DNA from 3 places in the Pseudomonas sp. B611 genome. Region 2 is predicted to be linked to each of the others. Evidence: riboswitches for the same ligand, from Rfam matches in the RefSeq annotation. Region 2 holds a riboswitch; each other region holds the start of a gene.
The links. Region 2 has a riboswitch for cobalamin ahead of cobW (cobalamin biosynthesis protein CobW). Riboswitches for the same ligand answer to the same signal wherever they lie in the genome.
Positions count from the first base shown of each region.

Region 1: another riboswitch for cobalamin. It lies ahead of ACZRMO_RS17400 (ABC transporter substrate-binding protein); the one in region 2 lies ahead of cobW (cobalamin biosynthesis protein CobW).
Region 3: another riboswitch for cobalamin. It lies ahead of cobO (cob(I)yrinic acid a,c-diamide adenosyltransferase); the one in region 2 lies ahead of cobW (cobalamin biosynthesis protein CobW).

Region 1 is NZ_JBUZST010000007.1:125,217-131,402, reverse strand. It holds gene ACZRMO_RS17415 (hypothetical protein) at 1-163, shown strand, start outside; gene ptrR (putrescine utilization regulator PtrR) at 272-1,144, opposite strand; gene ACZRMO_RS17405 (aldehyde dehydrogenase family protein) at 1,390-2,772, shown strand; cobalamin riboswitch at 2,978-3,171, shown strand; gene ACZRMO_RS17400 (ABC transporter substrate-binding protein) at 3,289-4,299, shown strand; gene ACZRMO_RS17395 (FecCD family ABC transporter permease) at 4,296-5,300, shown strand; gene ACZRMO_RS17390 (ABC transporter ATP-binding protein) at 5,297-6,061, shown strand.
Region 2 is NZ_JBUZST010000014.1:82,857-89,042, reverse strand. It holds gene ACZRMO_RS23430 (ATP-binding protein) at 1-47, opposite strand, end outside; gene cobN (cobaltochelatase subunit CobN) at 173-3,934, opposite strand; gene cobW (cobalamin biosynthesis protein CobW) at 3,938-4,999, opposite strand; cobalamin riboswitch at 5,093-5,292, opposite strand.
Region 3 is NZ_JBUZST010000005.1:129,149-135,334, reverse strand. It holds gene ACZRMO_RS13365 (PQQ-dependent sugar dehydrogenase) at 1-1,037, opposite strand, end outside; cobalamin riboswitch at 1,137-1,372, shown strand; gene cobO (cob(I)yrinic acid a,c-diamide adenosyltransferase) at 1,452-2,063, shown strand; gene ACZRMO_RS13355 (cobyrinate a,c-diamide synthase) at 2,060-3,451, shown strand; gene bluB (5,6-dimethylbenzimidazole synthase) at 3,448-4,098, shown strand; gene cbiB (adenosylcobinamide-phosphate synthase CbiB) at 4,095-5,003, shown strand; gene cobD (threonine-phosphate decarboxylase CobD) at 4,996-5,985, shown strand; gene ACZRMO_RS13335 (cobyric acid synthase) at 5,982-6,186, shown strand, end outside.

The DNA of each region.
Region 1 (6,186 bases), on a different contig from region 2:
TGACTACACGCCGCGTGCGCCGCAAGCCAAGCGGCAGAAGAGCCTGGTGTTACAGGTGGCCCTGGGTGTGTTCCTCGGTGGCCTGGCGTTGTGGCTGGTGCAATTGGGTGCGACAGCACTGATGACCAAGCTGGCGATGGGCACCCTCCAATTCGGTGGCTGATGAAGTTCAAAAATGTGGGAGCGGGCTTGCTCGCGAATGCAGTGTGTCAGGCGATACATGTGTAACTGAACCACCGCATTCGCGAGCAAGCCCGCTCCCACATTGGATCTACGTCGCTACTAGGTTGCGTTCCTCTAGCAGCTTTACAAAGCTGTTGAGACTCTGCGAGACCGTGCCCCGCCGCCAGATCAGCCAGGTGTGCAACACCCGAAAGCTGTCCATCAGCGGCCACACGCTCACCGCCGCAAACCCCGGCATGCTTTCCAGCATGCTGCGCGGCATCAGGGCCAAGCCCGCGCCGGCGCTGACGCAGGCGAGCATGCCGTGGTACGACTCGATCTCGAAGATCTTGCCCGGCACCGCGCCATCCTGGGAGAACCAGCGTTCAAAATGGTGCCGGTAGGAGCAGTTCGAGCGAAAGGTGTAGATGTTCTCGCCATTCACATCCTGGCCCCGAGTGATCGGCGCGTGATGCAACGGCGCGATCACCACCATCTCTTCTTCAAACACCGCCACACCTTCCAGCGTTGCATGCAACACCGGCCCATCGACAAACGCCGCCGCCAGGCGCCCCGACAGCACGCCTTCGATCATCGTGCCGGACGGCCCGGTGCTCAGGTCCAGTTCGACCTTGGTGTGTTTCTGGTTGTAGGCCGCGAGCAAGGCCGGGATGCGCACCGCCGCCGTGCTTTCCAGTGACCCGAGGGCAAACGCGCCCTGGGGCTCCTCCCCCGCCACCGTCGCGCGGGCTTCCTGCACCAGGTCGAGGATGCGCCGCGCATAGCCGAGGAAGTTCCAGCCCGCCGGCGACAGGCGCAGGCGGCTCTTCTCGCGGATAAACAACTCCACGCCCAGGTCCTGCTCCAGTTGCTTGATGCGGGTAGTCAGGTTCGACGGCACCCGATGAATCAACTGCGCGGCGGCGCTGATGCTGCCTTGCTCGGCAACGGCCTTGAAGATTTCCAGCTGCACCAGGTCCAAGTCATTCTCCATGATCGTTCCCACGCTGATCGTTCCCACGCTCTGCGTGGGAATGCAGCCCGGGGCGCTCTGCGTCCCACAGCGTGACGCGGAGCGTCACAGGAGGCGTTTCCACGCGGAGCGTGGGAACGATCGCATAGTCATCATTCTCCATTTGAGAGCGTATTGCTTAATATTATTCAGTTTCCAGAAAAGAGCTAGCCCCGTAGGCTGAACCCCACTTACTCATTCAGCAGGACGGTGCCATGAACGCGACCACTCACGCCCTCTCGATCAACCCGGCCAACGGCGAAACAGTCGGCAGCTACCCGTACGAATCCAAAGCGCAACTGGACGCCGCCCTCGACCGTGCCACCGCTGCCTTCCGCACTTGGCGCCGCCAGCCGGTCAGCCAGCGCGCCGAGCTGTTGCTGGCCCTGGCCGCCGCCCTGCGTGAGCAAGCCGAAGACATGGCACAGATGATCACCCTGGAAATGGGCAAACCCATCGCCCAGGCCCGTGCCGAAATCGAAAAATGCGCCCTGCTCAGCGAATGGTATGCGGCCCAAGGCCCGGTCATGCTTGCACCGGAACCGACCCTGGTGGACAACGGCAGCGCCCACATCGAATACCGCCCGCTGGGCCCGATCCTCGCCGTGATGCCGTGGAACTTCCCGGTCTGGCAAGTGCTGCGCGGCGCCGTGCCGACGATGCTCGCCGGCAACACCTACGTGCTCAAACACGCACCGAACGTGATGGGCAGCGCCTACCTGATCCAGCAAGCGTTCAAAAAGGCCGGCTTCGCTGACGGCCTGTTCGAAGTGCTCAACGTGACCCCGGACGGCGTGTCCAAAGCCATCGCCGACCCACGCATCGCCGCCGTCACCCTCACCGGCAGCGTACGCGCCGGTATCGCCATCGGCTCCCAGGCCGGGGCCGCGCTGAAAAAATGCGTGCTGGAACTGGGCGGCTCCGACCCGTTCATCGTGCTCAACGACGCCGATCTCGACGCCGCAGTGCAAGCCGCGTTGATCGGCCGTTTCCAGAACAGCGGCCAAGTCTGTGCCGCCGCCAAGCGCCTGATCATCGAAGCCGGCGTGGTAGAGGCGTTCACCGCCAAGTTCCTCGAGGCCAGCCGTGCCTTGGTGATGGGCGACCCGACTTCGACCGCTACCTACATCGGCCCGATGGCCCGCTTCGACCTGCGCGACGAGCTGCACGGCCAGGTCCACGCCACCCTGGAAGAAGGCGCAACCCTGCTGCTGGGCGGCCATAAAGTCGCAGGTGCAGGCAACTACTATGAGCCGACCGTACTGGCCAACGTCACCGACCAGATGACCTCGTTCAAACAGGAACTGTTCGGCCCCGTCGCCTCGATCATCACCGCCCGCGACGCCGACCACGCGGTGGAGTTGGCGAATGACAGCGAGTTCGGCCTCACGGCCAGCATCTTCACCACCGATGCGGCGAAAGCCCGCGATATCGCCAACAGGCTGGAAACTGGCGGGATCTTCGTCAACTCGTTCAGCGTCTCCGACCCTCGGGTGGCGTTTGGCGGGATCAAGAAAAGTGGCTTTGGCCGTGAGCTGTCGCACTTCGGCGTGCGCGAGTTCTGCAATGCGCAGACCGTGTGGCTGGATCGCAAATAACCCACTGACAGGACGAACGCTGCACCTGTGGCGAGGGAGCTTGCTCCCGTTGGACTGCGCAGCAGTCCCAGCCCTTAAAAGCTGGGGCCGCTTCGCGGCCCAACGGGAGCAAGCTCCCTCGCCACAGGTTGCTTTTTACGCTTGCCAATTCCTGGCTGACTAGCCCCCTTCCACAGTTGATTTCCGGTGTTTTCATGGGCCCGATCGACTACCATGGCGCGCCGGTTCCCGAAGGGGACTAATAGGGAATCCCAAGCGCGCCCCGTCGCGCCAATCGGAACTGCCCCCGCAACTGTAGGTGCCGAGCCTGCTCCCCACTGCCACTGGACACTGTCCGGGAAGGCCGGAGCGTGGCGACGACGCACCAGTCAGGAGACCTGCCGGCCCAGTGTTATCACCAACCGGCGGGGTGTCCGGGAAGGACATCCTTGCGCGGCCCCGGCGGCCGTATTCGTGGGTGTATTTCCACTACCGTACCTCCCCAGTCCACTGTACGGTCCAAACGGAGATTGCCCCATGCTGCCACGCGTTACCGCCCTGCTCACCGGCCTGGGTTTCTGTGCCCTGGCCCACGCCGCGCCGACCCACTACCCGCTGACGCTGGAAAACTGCGGCAGCACCCTCACCTTCCAACAAGCCCCCGCGCGCAGCGTGACCATCGGCCAGGTCGCCACCGAGATGCTCTACGCCTTGGGCGTGGGCGATAAAGTGGTCGGCACGTCGCTGTGGTTCAACAACGTACTGCCGCAGTTCAAGACACTGAACGACGGCATCGAGCGCCTGGCCAATAACGAGCCGAGCTTCGAAGCAGTGATCGCCAAGCGCCCGCAACTGGTGGCCGCCGAACTGGAATGGGTGGTCGGTGCGCAAGGCGTGGTGGGCACCCGCGAGCAGTTTCACGAGCTGAAAATCCCCACCTACCTGCTGCCCTCCGACTGCGAAGGCAAAGACAACCTGGTGGGCGCCGACGGCACGCGGCTGGAGCCGTTCCGCATCGACACCATCTATAAAAGCATCAGCCAGTTGGCGGCGATTTTCGATGTACAGGATCGCGGCCAACAGCTGAACGACGAGCTCAAGGCACGCCTGGCCAAGTCCGTCGCCACCGTGCAGAGCAAAGGCCTCAAGCAGGCCAGCGCGCTGGTGTGGTTCTCCAGCGCCGAGATGGCCAGCGACCCGTACGTGGCCGGCCACAAGGGCATCCCCGAATTCATGCTGCAAACCCTTGGCTTGCATAACGTGGTGCAGTCCGATGAGGAATGGCCCGCCGTTGGCTGGGAAACCATCGCCAAGGCCAACCCGACCTTCCTCGTTATCGCCCGCATGGACCGCCGCCGCTACCCCGCCGACGACCACGAAAAGAAACTCGCCTTCCTGCGCAGCGACCCGGTCACGCGCAATATGGACGCCGTAAAAAACAACCGCATCATCGTCCTCGACGCCCTGGCGTTGCAGGCCAGCATCCGCATGTTCGATGGCCTTGAACAACTGGCCACGGCCATCGACGGCTACGACCTGCCGCAATGATTCGTGCCCTCCTCGCCCTGGCCCTGCTCCTGGCCGCCGTGCTCGCCGGCGTGGCCATCGGTGAAACCGCCATCTCGCCGCAGGTCGTGCTTCAGGTGCTGGCCAATAAACTGTGGGGCGCCGGCTACGTGCTGGACCCCATCGACGAAGGCGTGGTGTGGAACTACCGCCTGACCCGCGCCCTGGTCGCCGCCGCATGCGGTGCGGGGTTGGCGACCTGCGGGGTGATCTTGCAGTCGCTGCTGCGCAACCCATTGGCCGACCCGTACCTGCTGGGCATCAGCGCCGGTGCCTCGACCGGTGCGGTATTGGTGGCGTTGATCGGCGTGGGCGGTGGCTTGATTTCGTTGTCGGCAGGCGCATTTGTCGGCGCCATGGCCGCGTTCGCCCTGGTGATTTTGCTCGCGCGGGCCAGCGGTTCGTCCAGCGGCACCGGGCAGATCATCCTCGCCGGCATTGCCGGTTCACAGCTGTTCAATGCGCTGACCGCCTTCCTCATCACCAAATCCGCCAGCTCTGAACAGGCGCGCGGCATCATGTTCTGGTTACTGGGCAACCTCAGCGGCGTGCGCTGGCCCTCGGTGTGGCTGGCCGTGCCGGTGGCGCTCGTGGGCTTGGCGGTGTGCCTGTGGCACCGTCGGGCGCTGGATGCGTTCACCTTTGGCAGCGACTCGGCGGCATCCCTCGGCATCCCGGTGCGGCGCGTGCAGTTTGTGCTGGTGGGCTGCGCGGCGCTGGTGACGGCGGTGATGGTGTCGATTGTCGGCTCTATCGGTTTTGTCGGGCTGGTGATTCCCCACGCCGTGCGCCTGTTGCTGGGCACCGGGCATTCGCGCTTGCTGCCGGCCAGTGCGCTGGGCGGTGCGCTGTTTTTGATTGCGGCGGATGTGCTGTCGCGCAGCTTGATCAAGGGCCAGGTGATTCCGGTCGGTGTGGTCACCGCATTGGTCGGCGCGCCGGTGTTTGCGCTGATTCTGATCGGGCGGAGGAACGCACGATGAGCGTGCTCAGTTGCCGCGGCCTGGGCTTCAAGGTGCGTGACGCCGAGTTGCTGCGCGATATTCATCTGGACGTCGCGCAGGGGGAAACCCTCGGCATTGTCGGGCCGAACGGCTCCGGCAAATCCACCTTGCTCAAACTGCTGGCCGGGTTGCGTACACCGGCGTCCGGTGAGGTGTGGCTGGGCGGCCAGCGCCTGGGGCAGTTATCCCGCCGCGTGATTGCGCAGCAACTGGCAGTGGTGGAACAACAAGCCGACACCGACGACGCCATCCGCGTGTTCGACGCCGTGGCCCTGGGCCGCACGCCGTGGCTGTCGGCGCTGAGCCCGTGGTCCGTCGACGACGACAGCATCGTGCGCCAGGCCCTGCACGACGTGGACGCCACCCACCTGAGCCATCGCGCGTGGCGCAGCCTCTCCGGCGGCGAACGCCAACGCGTACACATCGCCCGTGCCTTGGCGCAGCGGCCGCAGATCTTGTTGCTGGATGAACCAACCAACCACCTGGATATCCAGCATCAGCTTGGCATTTTGAAGGGCGTGCAAGCACTGCCGGTGACAACGTTGATTGCGCTGCATGATCTTAACCAGGCGCTGACTTGCGATCGCTTGGCCGTGCTGGATCGCGGGCGGTTGGTGGCGCTGGGCAAGCCGCTGGACGTACTGACGCCGCAGCGGTTGCAGGAGACGTTCGGGGTGCAGGCGCATTACCTGACGGACCCGTTTGATGGGGCGAAGATCTTGCGACTGCGCTCGAACTAGAGGCTTGAACGCGGACCCCCAAACAACACAATTCAACTGTGGGAGCTGGCTTGCCTGCGATAGCGGTCTGTCAGTTGAAGAGATGCAAGCTGACCCGCCGCCATCGCAGGCAAGCCTGCTCCCAC
Region 2 (6,186 bases):
TCGGCGCCGACCACGGCGGACAGCGGGAAATGGGGAATATCAGTCATGCACACTCTCTTTACGATCGTTCCCACGCTCCCGCGTGGGAACGTATCAATGGACGCTCAGCGTCCGCTCTTGTGACGCAGAGCGTCACGAACTGCATTCCCACGCAGAGCGTGGGAACGATCCATCAGCTGTCTTCTTCTATATCCAGCAACAGGTTTTCCAACGCTTCGCGATAAGCCCCAGGCTCCTGCCACATGCCGCGCTGCTGGGCTTCAAGCATGCGCTCGGTCATGTCGCGCAGGGCATCGGGGTTGTGCTGTTGCACAAAGGCGCGGGTGTCGGGGTCGAGCAAATAAGCATCGGCGAGCAAGGCGTATTGATGATCGTCGATCAGCGCGGTGGTGGCGTCGAAGGCGAACAGATTGTCCACAGTTGCGGCCATCTCAAACGCACCTTTATAGCCGTGGCGCTTCACACCTTCGATCCACTTGGGGTTGGCGGCGCGGGAGCGGATCACCCGGTTCAGCTCTTCCTTCAAGGTGCGGATTTTCGGCAAGTCGGGCTGGCTATGGTCGCCATGGTAACTGGCAGCCTTGTCGCCGCTCAGGGTTTCCACGGCGGCGAGCATGCCGCCCTGAAATTGGTAGTAGTCATTCGAATCGAGCAGGTCGTGCTCGCGGTTGTCCTGGTTCTGCAATACGGCCTGCACCTGGCTCAAGCGCTGGGCGAATTGTTCGCGGGCGGCGGTGCCTTCGTCGGCGCCGCCATAGGCATAACCGCCCCAGTTCAGATACACCTCGGCCAGGTCCTCGCGGCTTTGCCACAGGCGACCATCGATCGCACCCTGCACGCCCGCGCCATAGGCCCCGGGTTTGGCGCCAAAGATGCGCCAGCCGGCCTGTTTCGCGGCGGCCTCTTCGTCCAGGCCGGACTGGATCAACGCTGCCCGCTCGCTGCGCACCTTGGCGGCCAGCGGGTTCATGTCGTCTGGCTCATCCAATGCGGCCACCGCCTGCACCGCCGCGTCAAACAGGCGGATCAGGTTGGCAAAGGCATCACGGAAGAACCCGGACACCCGCAGCGTCACGTCGACCCGTGGGCGATCCAACAGGCTGATCGGCAGGATTTCAAAGTCATCCACCCGCTGGCTGCCGGTCGCCCAAACCGGGCGCACGCCCATCAGGGCCATGGCCTGGGCAATATCGTCGCCACCGGTGCGCATGGTGGCAGTGCCCCATACCGACAAGCCAAGTTGGCGCAGATGGTCGCCGTGGTCCTGCAAGTGCCGCTCAAGGATCAGGTTGGCGGATTGAAAACCGATGCGCCAGGCCGTGGTGGTCGGCAGGTTGCGCACGTCCACGGTAAAAAAGTTACGCCCGGTGGGCAGCACATCCAAACGCCCGCGACTGGGCGCGCCGCTTGGCCCCGCCGGCACGAAACGGCCACTCAGGGCATCCAGCAAACCGCACATTTCGGCCGGGCCGCAGGCATCCAGGCGCGGCGCGACGACGATGCGCAGGCTCTCGATAACCGCCTTCACATCCTCCCAACCGGGCTCTTCAAGCTGCTCAAGCGGGCCTTCCAGTGCCTGTTCGATCAACCGCGCCGCATACAATTCCAGACGCTCACGGGTGTCTCCGGCGGTGCGCCACAACTGTGAATCGATGTTTTGCAACACCTGCGGGCGGCGGCCGGTCCAGGGTTCAGCGAGGGCGCAATCCAACGGATCGAAACCCAGCTCGAACGCCTTGGCCAATACCCGCAACAAGCTCGATTGCGCGCCACGCCCATCGCCACGGGGGATACGCAACAACGCGAGCAAGGTGTCGATGCGCAAACGGCCCTCGGGCGACTCGCCAAAGATGTGCAGGCCGTCGCGGATCTGCGATTCCTTCAAGTCACACAGATAGGTGTCGAGACGCGGCAGCCAGACGGCAGCGTCGGCATCGTTGTCCAGCTCAAGCTCCTGGTCGATACGGGTTTCACGCACCAGCTTGAGGATGTCTTTTTGCAGTTCAAGCGCACGCCGAGGGTCAAGCAATTGCGCTTCGTAATATTCGTCGGCCAACAGCTCCAGGTCACGCAATGGCCCGTAGGTTTCGGCGCGGGTCAGCGGCGGCATCAAGTGGTCGATGATCACCGCCTGGGTTCGCCGCTTGGCCTGGGCGCCCTCACCCGGATCGTTGACGATGAACGGGTAGATATTCGGCAACGGCCCCAGCAGCGCATCGGGCCAGCAGTGCTGCGACAGGCCGACGCCCTTGCCCGGCAGCCACTCCAGGTTGCCGTGCTTGCCAACGTGGATCACGCCGTGGGCGCCGTAGGTGTGGCGCAACCAGAAATAGAACGCCAGGTAGCCGTGGGGCGGCACCAGGTCCGGGTCGTGATACACCGCGCTGGCGTCCACCTGGTAACCCCGCGCCGGCTGGATGCCGACGAAGGTCAGGCCCAGGCGCAGGCCCGCGATCATCATGCGGCCGTCGCGGCACATCGGGTCGTTATGGGGCGTGCCCCAGCGCTCGATCACCGCTTGGCGGTTGGCTTCGGGCAAGCGCTTGAACATCGCCTCGTAGTCGTCAAGACCGAGGCTTTGGTGGCACGGGCGCAGGTCGAGGCTGTCGAGGTCGTTGGTCACGCCGCCGAGCAAGTCATGGATCAGCGCCGTTCCGCTCTGCGGCAAGTCGGCAGGCAGCGGATACCCTTCGGCCTGCAACGCGCGCAGGATATTCAACGCCGCTGCCGGCGTATCCAGGCCCACTCCGTTGCCGATACGGCCATCGCGGGTCGGGTAGTTGGCGAGGATCAGCGCGATGCGTTTTTCGCGATTGGGCACCCGCGCCAATTCGACCCAGCGCCGCGCCAGCTCGGCGACAAAATCCATGCGCTCGGGCGCGGCGCGGTAACACACCACATCCGACTGGCTGCGCTCGCTGCGCCAGGCCAGGTCCTTGAAGCTGATCGGCCGGCTGATAATGCGCCCGTCCAGCTCAGGCAAGGCAATATGCATCGCCAAATCCCGCGGGCCGAGGCCTTGCTCGCTGGCCTGCCAGCCCGGTTCGTTATCTTGGGCGCAAATCGCCTGGATCACCGGGATATTGCGGCGAAACGGCCGCAAGTGCGGTGCTTCAGGGCTGGATTGGGCAAAGCCGGTGGTGTTCAGGATCACCGCCGCACCCACCTCATCCAGCAGGTCCTCGACCACCGCCAGGCAGCCAGGCTCTTTCAAACTGGCCACCGCCATCGGCAGCGGATTAAGGCCCGCCGCCTGCAAGCGCTGGCAGAACACATCGATAAACCCGGTATTGGCCGCCTGCAAATGGGAGCGGTAAAACAGCACCGCCGCCACCGGCCATTCGGCGTGCCAGTCCGCCTGCCAGTCGTGCAGGCAGGTGTTGGCTTTATGCGGGTGATAGATCGCCGTGCGCGGCAAGGTTTGCGGCTCGGCCCAGGCGTAGTCGCGGCCCAGGTGGGTACTGGCCAGGCAGCGATAGAAATCCAGCGCATTGCCCAAGCCACCCTGGCGCAGAAAGTGCCACAGGCGGTCACGCTCCTGCGCGCCGACGGTGCTCAAGCCGCTGAGTTCCGGGTCCGGGCGATCATCCCCCGGCACCAGGATCAGTTGCACGCCGCGCTCGGCCAGCTCCACCAGACGCTCGATGCCATAACGCCAATAACCGATGCCGCCATGCAGCGAGATCAGGATGACCTTGGCATGGCGCAGCACTTCATCGACGTACAGGTCGACCGAAGCGTGGTTCTGCACCTGCATCGGGTTGGCCAGGCGCAGGCTCGGGTAGTCGTCAGGCAACTGCTGGGCCGCTTCGGCCAGCAGCGCCAGGCTGGAATCACCGCTGCACAGGATCACCAGTTCAGCGGGAGTTTGGCCAAGGTCGGCAATATTGTCGTCCGAGACGAAACCACCGGGCTGGGTCCTGAGCAGGTGCATGGGTTAAACGCTGAGGGCGGCGCGCAATTGCGCTTCGAGGCCCGCCGCGTCGAGGTCCTGACCGATCAGCACCAAGCGGGTGATACGTGCTTCGTCAGCGCCCCAGGCGCGGTCGAAATGCTTGTCGAACCGCGTGCCCACGCCCTGGATCAGCAGGCGCATCGGCTTGTTGGGGATGGCGGCGAAACCTTTGACACGCAGGATGCCGTGTTGCACCACCAATTGGGTCAGCGCGTCGAGCAGCAAGGCTTCGTCGGCTTGTGGCAAGTCGATGGAGATCGAATCGAAGGCGTCGTGATCATGATCGTCTTCACCTTCGTGATGATGATCGTGATGGCTGTGGCGGCCGTCGATATGCTCCTCGGAGCCGGCGCCCAGGCCGATCAGCACGTCCAATGGCAGGCGACCGCTGCTGGCTTCAATGATCTTGACCGCTGGCGGCAGCTCTTCGGCGACTTCCAGGCGCACACGGGCGAGGTCTTCGGCACTGATCAGGTCGGATTTGTTGAGGATCACCAGGTCGGCGCTGGCCAGTTGGTCGGCGAACAGCTCGTGCAGTGGGGATTCGTGGTCCAGGTTCGGGTCGAGTTTGCGCTGGGCATCGACTTGGTCCGGGAACGCGGCGAAGGTGCCGGCGGCCACGGCTGGGCTGTCGACCACGGTGATCACCGCGTCAACCGTGCAAGCGCTGCGGATTTCCGGCCACTGGAAGGCTTGTACCAAGGGTTTGGGCAGGGCCAGGCCGGAGGTTTCGATGAGGATGTGGTCGAGGTCGCCGCGACGGGCGACCAATTCGCGCATCACCGGGAAGAACTCTTCCTGCACGGTGCAGCACAGGCAGCCGTTGGCCAGCTCATACACGCGGCCGTTGGCTTCTTCCTCGGTGCAACCGATGGAGCACTGCTTGAGGATTTCACCGTCAATGCCCAACTCGCCGAATTCGTTGACGATCACGGCGATGCGACGGCCCTGGGCGTTGTCGAGCATATGGCGCAGCAAGGTGGTTTTGCCCGAGCCGAGAAAGCCGGTAACGATGGTGACGGGGAGTTTGGCCAGTGTTTTCATCGGATGCCCTTTGGGGCGGGCATACGGGACGATAGGCCCTGCGACGGCGCGCAGCAGCGGTTTTCGTCACCGGATCACCCCGCCCGGTTGAATTGAAAAATCGGTTGCGAGGCAGGTCTCCTGGCTTGGGGCTTGCAGGTCTTGCGACCGGCGCTGATTGCGCCTTCCCGCCGGTTTGGCAGTGGCGTGGCAGTCAGATGAACCCTTTACAGTTGCGGGGGCAGCCGCGGCTTGGACCGCGTTCCCTTCTTAGCTTCGGCCTGGGCTGAAGAACCTCGAGGGTGCAAGGCTACGCAGTGCTTGGGGGATGGTCAATGATGGGCTGGGATTGGTTTGGTTTGGTTTGGTTTGGTTTGGTTTGGTTTGGTTTGGTTTGGTTTGGTTTGTGTACATATCCGTTGCTGCGGTAACGGCGGCTTAGGGTTCCGCCCTTACGGCGGGTCACTTTGGAAAAGCCCCAAAGTAACCAAAGGGCTCTTGCCCCAACACTCGGTGCCTCGCCTAGGCTCGGCATGCCCGTAATCCGACATGGATTTGGGGGGCCGCCGCCACGCGCCATCCATGGCGCGGGGCGGCTAAACCGGCATCCCTGCCGGTTTACCCCCCAAATCCATGCCGAATTCCGGCCAGCGTGTTTAACGGGGCGCCTAAGATCAAAATCAAAAACAAAGCGAGGCGGCCTGACAGCCGACCTGATAGGTGAAGCGTGCGCATTCCCCTGTGGGAGCTGGCTTGCCTGCGATGGCATCAACTGGGTTTGCCTGATGTACCGAGTTGTCTGCATCGCAGGCAAGCCAGCTCCCACAGTTGCCGGTTCCCACAGTTGAATGGTGAACGCCAAGACAAATACCGGTCGGCTTTAAGGCCGCCGCGCTTTTGTTTTTGATCTTACTTGCCCCGTCAAACACGCTGGCCGAACGCAGGCTTGAATCCGTGGGTAACCCGGCAGGACGCCGGGTTAGCCGCCCCGCGCCATGGATGGCGCGTGGCGGCGGCCCACGGATTCAAGCCGGAGTGAGGGCATGCCGAGCCTAGGCGAGGCACCGAGTGTTGGGGCAAGAGCCCTTTGCTTACTTTGGGGCTTTTCCAAAGTGAGTCGCTGTAAGAGCGAAACCATAAGTGGCCGTTACCTAAATAACGGATATGTACCCCACCACCACCATCACCACCAAACCCCACATCCCAAT
Region 3 (6,186 bases), on a different contig from region 2:
GCAAACGTCAGGCCCAGCGAGGCGGTATGTGGGCCCACGGCGTAGTCCGGCGCAATCGCCTTGGCCACCAGGTCGAGGTTTTGCGGGTTGACCCGCACGTCCACATGCTGCCCGTAGTAGCTGAACGGCCAGCCATAGAAGGCGCCATCCTGCACCGAGGTGATGTAGTCCGGCACCAGGTCGCTGCCGATCTCATCGCGTTCGTTCACCGCTGTCCACAGCTTGCCGCTTTGCGGTTCCCACGCCATGCCGTTGGGGTTGCGCAAGCCTGAGGCGAAGATGCGGTGCTGGCCGCTGGCGCGGTCCACTTCCCAGATCGCCGCCCGACCTTCTTCTGCCTGCAGGCCGTTTTCACCCACGTTGCTATTAGAGCCAACGCTTACGTAAAGCTTGCTGCCGTCCTTGCTCGCCACCACGTTTTTCGTCCAATGGTGGTTGATACTGCCGCCGGGGAGGTCGACGACCTTGGTGCCGGCTGCTTTGATCGTGGTCTCACCCGGTTGGTAGGGGAAGCGCAGCAGCTTGTCCGAGTCCGCCACATACAGGTCATTGCCCACCAGGGCCATGCCGAACGGCGAATTGAGGTTTGCCAGGAAGACCGTGCGGGTCTCGGCGATGCCATCGTGGTCCGCATCGCGCAGCAACGTGATGCGGTTCGGGCTCGGCACACCAGCGCCGGCTCGGCCCATGACCTTTTCCATCACCCAGCCACGAATGCCCTTTGAGTCATCGGGTTTGGGCGGCGCATTGGTTTCTGCCACCAGCACGTCGCCATTGGGCAGTACGTATAGCCAGCGCGGGTGGTCCAGGCCCTCGGCAAACGCCGCCACTTGGGTGCCCGCAGCGGCAGTTGGTTTCGCGCCCTCAGGCCAGCCGATGGCGGGTGCGATGTTTACCGTGGGGATCAGGGTCTTGTTTGGCTCCGGGAGCTTGGGGGAAGGCCCGGTACCGTCAGATACTTGCAAGGTCGAACTTTCACCGCAGGCGACGAGGGCGCCTGCGCACATGATCAGTAGGGCAAGTCGGGTCTTGTGCATGGTTTTCTCCTGGATACCTGTAAGGGTAGAGGCGCGCGGCGGTCCGATGGTTCAAGTGCGCAGCCGGCTTTAATTGACGCTCCACCCCCAACCCTCTACCCTTCGCGACTTGTTCCAGGTGCTCTGTGACCCACGGGTCCACCGAGTGAAACAGGGAAGCCGGTGAGCGAGCGCACTTGTACACAGTGCTGCCGCAATTCCGGCGCTGCCCCCGCAACGGTAAATGAGTCAAGACCCTGCTTTTGCCACTGTATCGCCCCGCGATATGGGAAGGCGCAGCGTCGGCAAGCGCGCCACTCATGAGCCCGGAGACCGGCCTGAAACATCCAACAGCATCACGGTGGGCGATGCTTGGCTGTCTGTTTTTTCTTTTTCCTGCCCGCCGTTTTTGTCCAGCCCCAACGGAGAGCTGCCATGACCGATTCCCCCGACCGCGACGAACGCCACCTGGCGCGCATGCTGCGCAAAAAAGCCGTGATCGACGAGCGCATCGCCAATTCCCCCAACGAGTGCGGCCTGCTGCTGGTGCTGACCGGCAACGGCAAAGGCAAAAGCAGTTCCGCGTTCGGCATGCTCGCCCGCGCCATGGGCCACGGTATGCAGTGCGGCGTGGTGCAGTTCATCAAGGGGCGTAACAGCACGGGCGAAGAACTGTTCTTCCGCCGTTTCCCCGAGCAAGTGCGCTTCCATGTCATGGGCGAAGGCTTCACCTGGGAAACCCAGGACCGCCAGCGCGACATCGCCGCCGCCGAAGCCGCGTGGGAAGTTTCCCGCGAACTGCTGCAAGACCCGTCCATTGGCCTGGTCGTCCTCGATGAACTGAACATCGCCCTCAAACACGGCTACCTCGACCTCGACCAAGTGCTCAGCGACCTGCAAGCACGCCCGCCGATGCAGCACGTGGTGGTCACCGGCCGTGGCGCCAAGCCTGAATTGATCGAAATGGGCGACACCGTCACCGAAATGGGCATGCTCAAGCACGCGTTCCAGGCCGGTATCAAGGCACAGAAGGGCGTCGAACTTTGAATCAGCCCCGTCATTGCCCGGCCGTATTGATCGCCGCACCGGCGTCTGGCCAGGGCAAAACCACCGTCACCGCAGCGCTGGCCCGTTTGCACCGCAACCTGGGGCGTAAAGTGCGCGTGTTCAAATGCGGGCCGGACTTTCTCGACCCGATGATTCACGAGCGTGCCAGCGGTGCGCCGGTGTATCAGTTGGACATGTGGATGGTGGGCGAGCAGGAAAGTCGCCGCCTGTTGTGGGAAGCCGCCGGCGAGGCCGACCTGATCCTCATCGAAGGCGTCATGGGCCTGTTCGACGGCACCCCCTCCAGCGCTGACCTGGCCCGCCACTTCGGCGTGCCGGTACTTGGCGTGATCGACGGCACCGCCATGGCCCAGACGTTTGGCGCGTTGGCCTTGGGCTTGGCGCGTTATCAGCCGGACCTGCCGTTCGCCGGCGTGCTGGCCAACCGCGTCGGCACCCTGCGCCATGCGCAACTGCTCGAAGGCAGCCTCACCGAAGGCCTGCGCTGGTACGGCGCCTTGTCCCGCGAGACCGGCATCGAATTGCCAAGCCGTCACCTGGGCCTGGTGCAGGCCAGCGAACTGAATGACCTCGACGTGCGCCTCGACGCCGCCGCCCAAGCCTTGGGCAGCAGTTGCGAAGTCGCCTTGCCGCCGCCAGTGACCTTCGCCGCGCCTGAAGTGATCGCTGCCGAGCCGCTGCTCGACGGTGTGCGCATCGCCGTGGCCCGCGACGAAGCCTTCGCCTTTACCTACGGCGCCAGCCTCGACCTGTTGCGGGCGATGGGTGCCGAGTTGCATTTCTTTTCACCGATCCATGATCGGGAATTGCCTGACGCCGACAGTCTGTATCTGCCGGGCGGCTACCCGGAATTGCATCACCAGGCGTTGTCGGAAAACACCGCGATGCTGGACGCGATCCGCGCCCATCACGCCGCCGGCAAACCGTTGCTCGCCGAGTGCGGCGGCATGTTGTACCTGCTGGACTCGCTCACCGATGTCGCCGGCCAACGTGCCGAGTTGCTCGGCCTGCTGCCGGGCGACGCCGTGATGCAGAAGAAGTTGGCTGCCCTGGCCCTGCAAAATGTCGAATTGCCGGAAGGCGTACTGCGTGGGCATACCTATCACCACTCCCTGACCAGCACCGAATGCACGCCGATTGCCCGTGGCGTAAGCCCCAATGGCGGGCGCGGCGCCGAGGCGGTTTACCGACAAGGGCGGATGACCGCTTCCTACGTACACTTTTACTTTCCGTCGAATCCGGCGGCGGTGGCTGCACTGTTTGTGCCGGACCGGGAGGCCGCCATCGCAGGCAAGCCAGCTCCCACAGTTGACCGAGTTGAAACGCAGTCCAATGTGGGAGCGGGCTTGCCCGCGATAGGGCCATGACCGACAACGCCTTCCCCCAAGCCGACCGCGACGCCGTCTACCGCGCCATCGCCGAACGCCGCGACATGCGCCACTTCACCGGCGGCACCGTGGCCCCCGAACTGCTCCACCGCCTGCTCCAGGCCGCCCACCAGGCGCCCAGTGTCGGCCTGATGCAACCCTGGCGCTTCATCCGCATCAGCGACCGCCAACTGCGTGGGCAGATTCAGCAGTTGGTGGAAGAAGAACGCATACGCACCGCCGAAGCGCTGGGCGAACGCTCCGACGACTTCATGAAGCTCAAGGTCGAAGGCATCCACGATTGCGCCGAGGTACTGGTGGCGGCACTGATGGACGATCGCGAACGCCACATCTTCGGTCGCCGCACCTTGCCGGAGATGGACATGGCGTCGTTGTCCTGTGCGATCCAGAACCTGTGGCTGGCCGCCCGCGTCGAAGGCCTGGGCCTGGGCTGGGTCTCGCTGTTCGAGCCCCAGGCTCTGGCCGACCTGCTGGGCTTGCCCTCCGGCGCGAAACCCCTGGCCGTGCTGTGCCTGGGGCCGGTGGCCGAGTTTTATCCGGCACCGATGCTGCAACTCGAAGGCTGGACCGAACCACGGCCGCTGAGTGACATGTTGTATGAAAATGTGTGGGGAGTGAGTCAATGAGTGTGGCCTTGCTGTGTGTCGCCGCCGTCGCGCTGGATGCGCTGCTGGGCGAGCCCAAGCGCTGGCATCCGCTGGTGGCATTCGGTAATTTCGCCGGGCGCATCGAGCAACGTTTCAACACGGGTGGCCGTGGCTGGCGCAGCCATGGCGTGACCGCGTGGTTTATCGCCGTGGTGCCGCTGACCTTGCTGGCCACCGCGTTGTCGTGGGCGCCGTATATCGGCTGGGTGCTGGAGATCCTGGCGCTGTACTGCGCTCTCGGCATGCGCAGCCTTGGCGAACACGTGATTCCGGTGGCACAGGCCCTGCGCAGCGACGATCTGGACGAAGCGCGCCAGCGCGTGAGTTACCTGGTGAGCCGGCAGACCAGTGAGCTGGACCGCACCGAAGTCGCCCGTGCCGCCACCGAATCGGTGCTGGAGAACGGCAGCGATGCGGTGTTCGCCGCGCTGTTCTGGTTTGTGGTGGCCGGCGTGCCGGGCGTGGTGCTCTATCGCCTGAGCAACACCCTGGATGCCATGTGGGGCTATCGCAACGAACGCTTCGAGCGTTTCGGCTGGGCGGCGGCCAAGATCGACGACGTGCTCAACTATATTCCGGCGCGCCTGGTGGCACTGACCTACGCGCTGCTGGGCAAAACCCGCCTGGCGCTGAAATGCTGGCGCACGCAGGGGCCGACCTGGGACAGCCCCAATGCTGGTCCGGTGATGGCGGCGGGGGCGGGTGCCCTGGGTGTCGAACTGGGCGGCGCCGCGATTTATCACGGCGAAGTCCATCAGCGTCCGCAATTGGGCGAAGGCCCGGCAGCGGATGCGGATTCCATCGACCGCGGCTGGCAGCTGGTGCAGCGCGGCGTATGGTTATGGCTGCTGATTCTCTGCGCGGGGGCGCAATTCTATGCTTGAGCACGGTGGCCGGCTGCGCAAGGCGGCGATTCAGTACGGGATTGCCGAGGCCGACTGGCTCGACTTGTCCAGCGGCCTTGCGCCTTGGCCCTGGCCGATCCCGGAGATCCCGCTGCGTGCCTGGGCGCGTTTGCCTGAGACCGACGACGGCCTGGAACGCGCCGCCAGCGAGTACTACGGGGCCGCGCAGGTGTTGCCAGTGCCCGGTTCCCAGGCCGCGATCCAGTTGCTGCCGCGCCTGCGCCGGGCGGGCAAGGTCGGCGTGCTGTCGCCGTGCTACGCCGAACACGCCGAAGCCTGGCGCCGCGCCGGTTACGTGGTGCGTGAAGTGCTGGAGCAGGAGGTCGATTTCTTTCTCGACGGCCTCGATGTGCTGGTGGTGGTCAATCCGAATAACCCCACTGGCCTGAGCCTGACCCCGGAACGCCTGCTGGATTGGCATGCGCGCCTGGCGCAACGCGGCGGTTGGCTGGTGGTGGATGAAGCGTTCATGGACATCACCCCACACCTGAGCCTGGCCAGCCAGGCCCACCAAGTCGGGCTGATCGTGTTGCGCTCATTTGGCAAATTCTTCGGCCTCGCCGGGGTGCGTCTGGGGTTTGTGCTGGCCGAGCGCAAGCTGCTCAAGCTGCTCGCCGAACAGGTCGGGCCGTGGGCGGTCAGTGGGCCGACCCGCGTACTGGGCCAGGAATGCTTGCTCGACGTGGCCGGGCATACGCGCCAGCGCAAGCGCTGCGCCGACGCCGCCGAGCGTTTGTTTGGCGTGCTTGAGCGCCACGGTTTTCAACCCCAGGGCGGCTGCGCCTTGTTCCAATGGCTGATCACCCCGCACGCCGAGCGCCTGCACGAATTCATGGCCCAGCGCGGCATTCTGCTGCGCCTGTTTGTGCATGACAGCAGTCTGCGCTTTGGCCTGCCCGACACCGAGGCCGACTGGCAGCGCCTCGACGCGGCACTGACCGCCTACAAGGACGCCTCATGAGTACGCTGATGGTGCAAGGCACCACCTCCGATGCCGGCAAAAGCACGCTGGTGACCGCGCTGTGCCGCTGGTTGATACGCCAGGGCGTCGCCGTGGCGCCGTTCAAGCCGCAGAACATGGCCCTCAACAGTGCCGTGACCGCCGAAGGCGGCGAAATCGGCCGCGCCCAGGCCGTGCAGGCCCAGGCTGCCAACCTGGCGC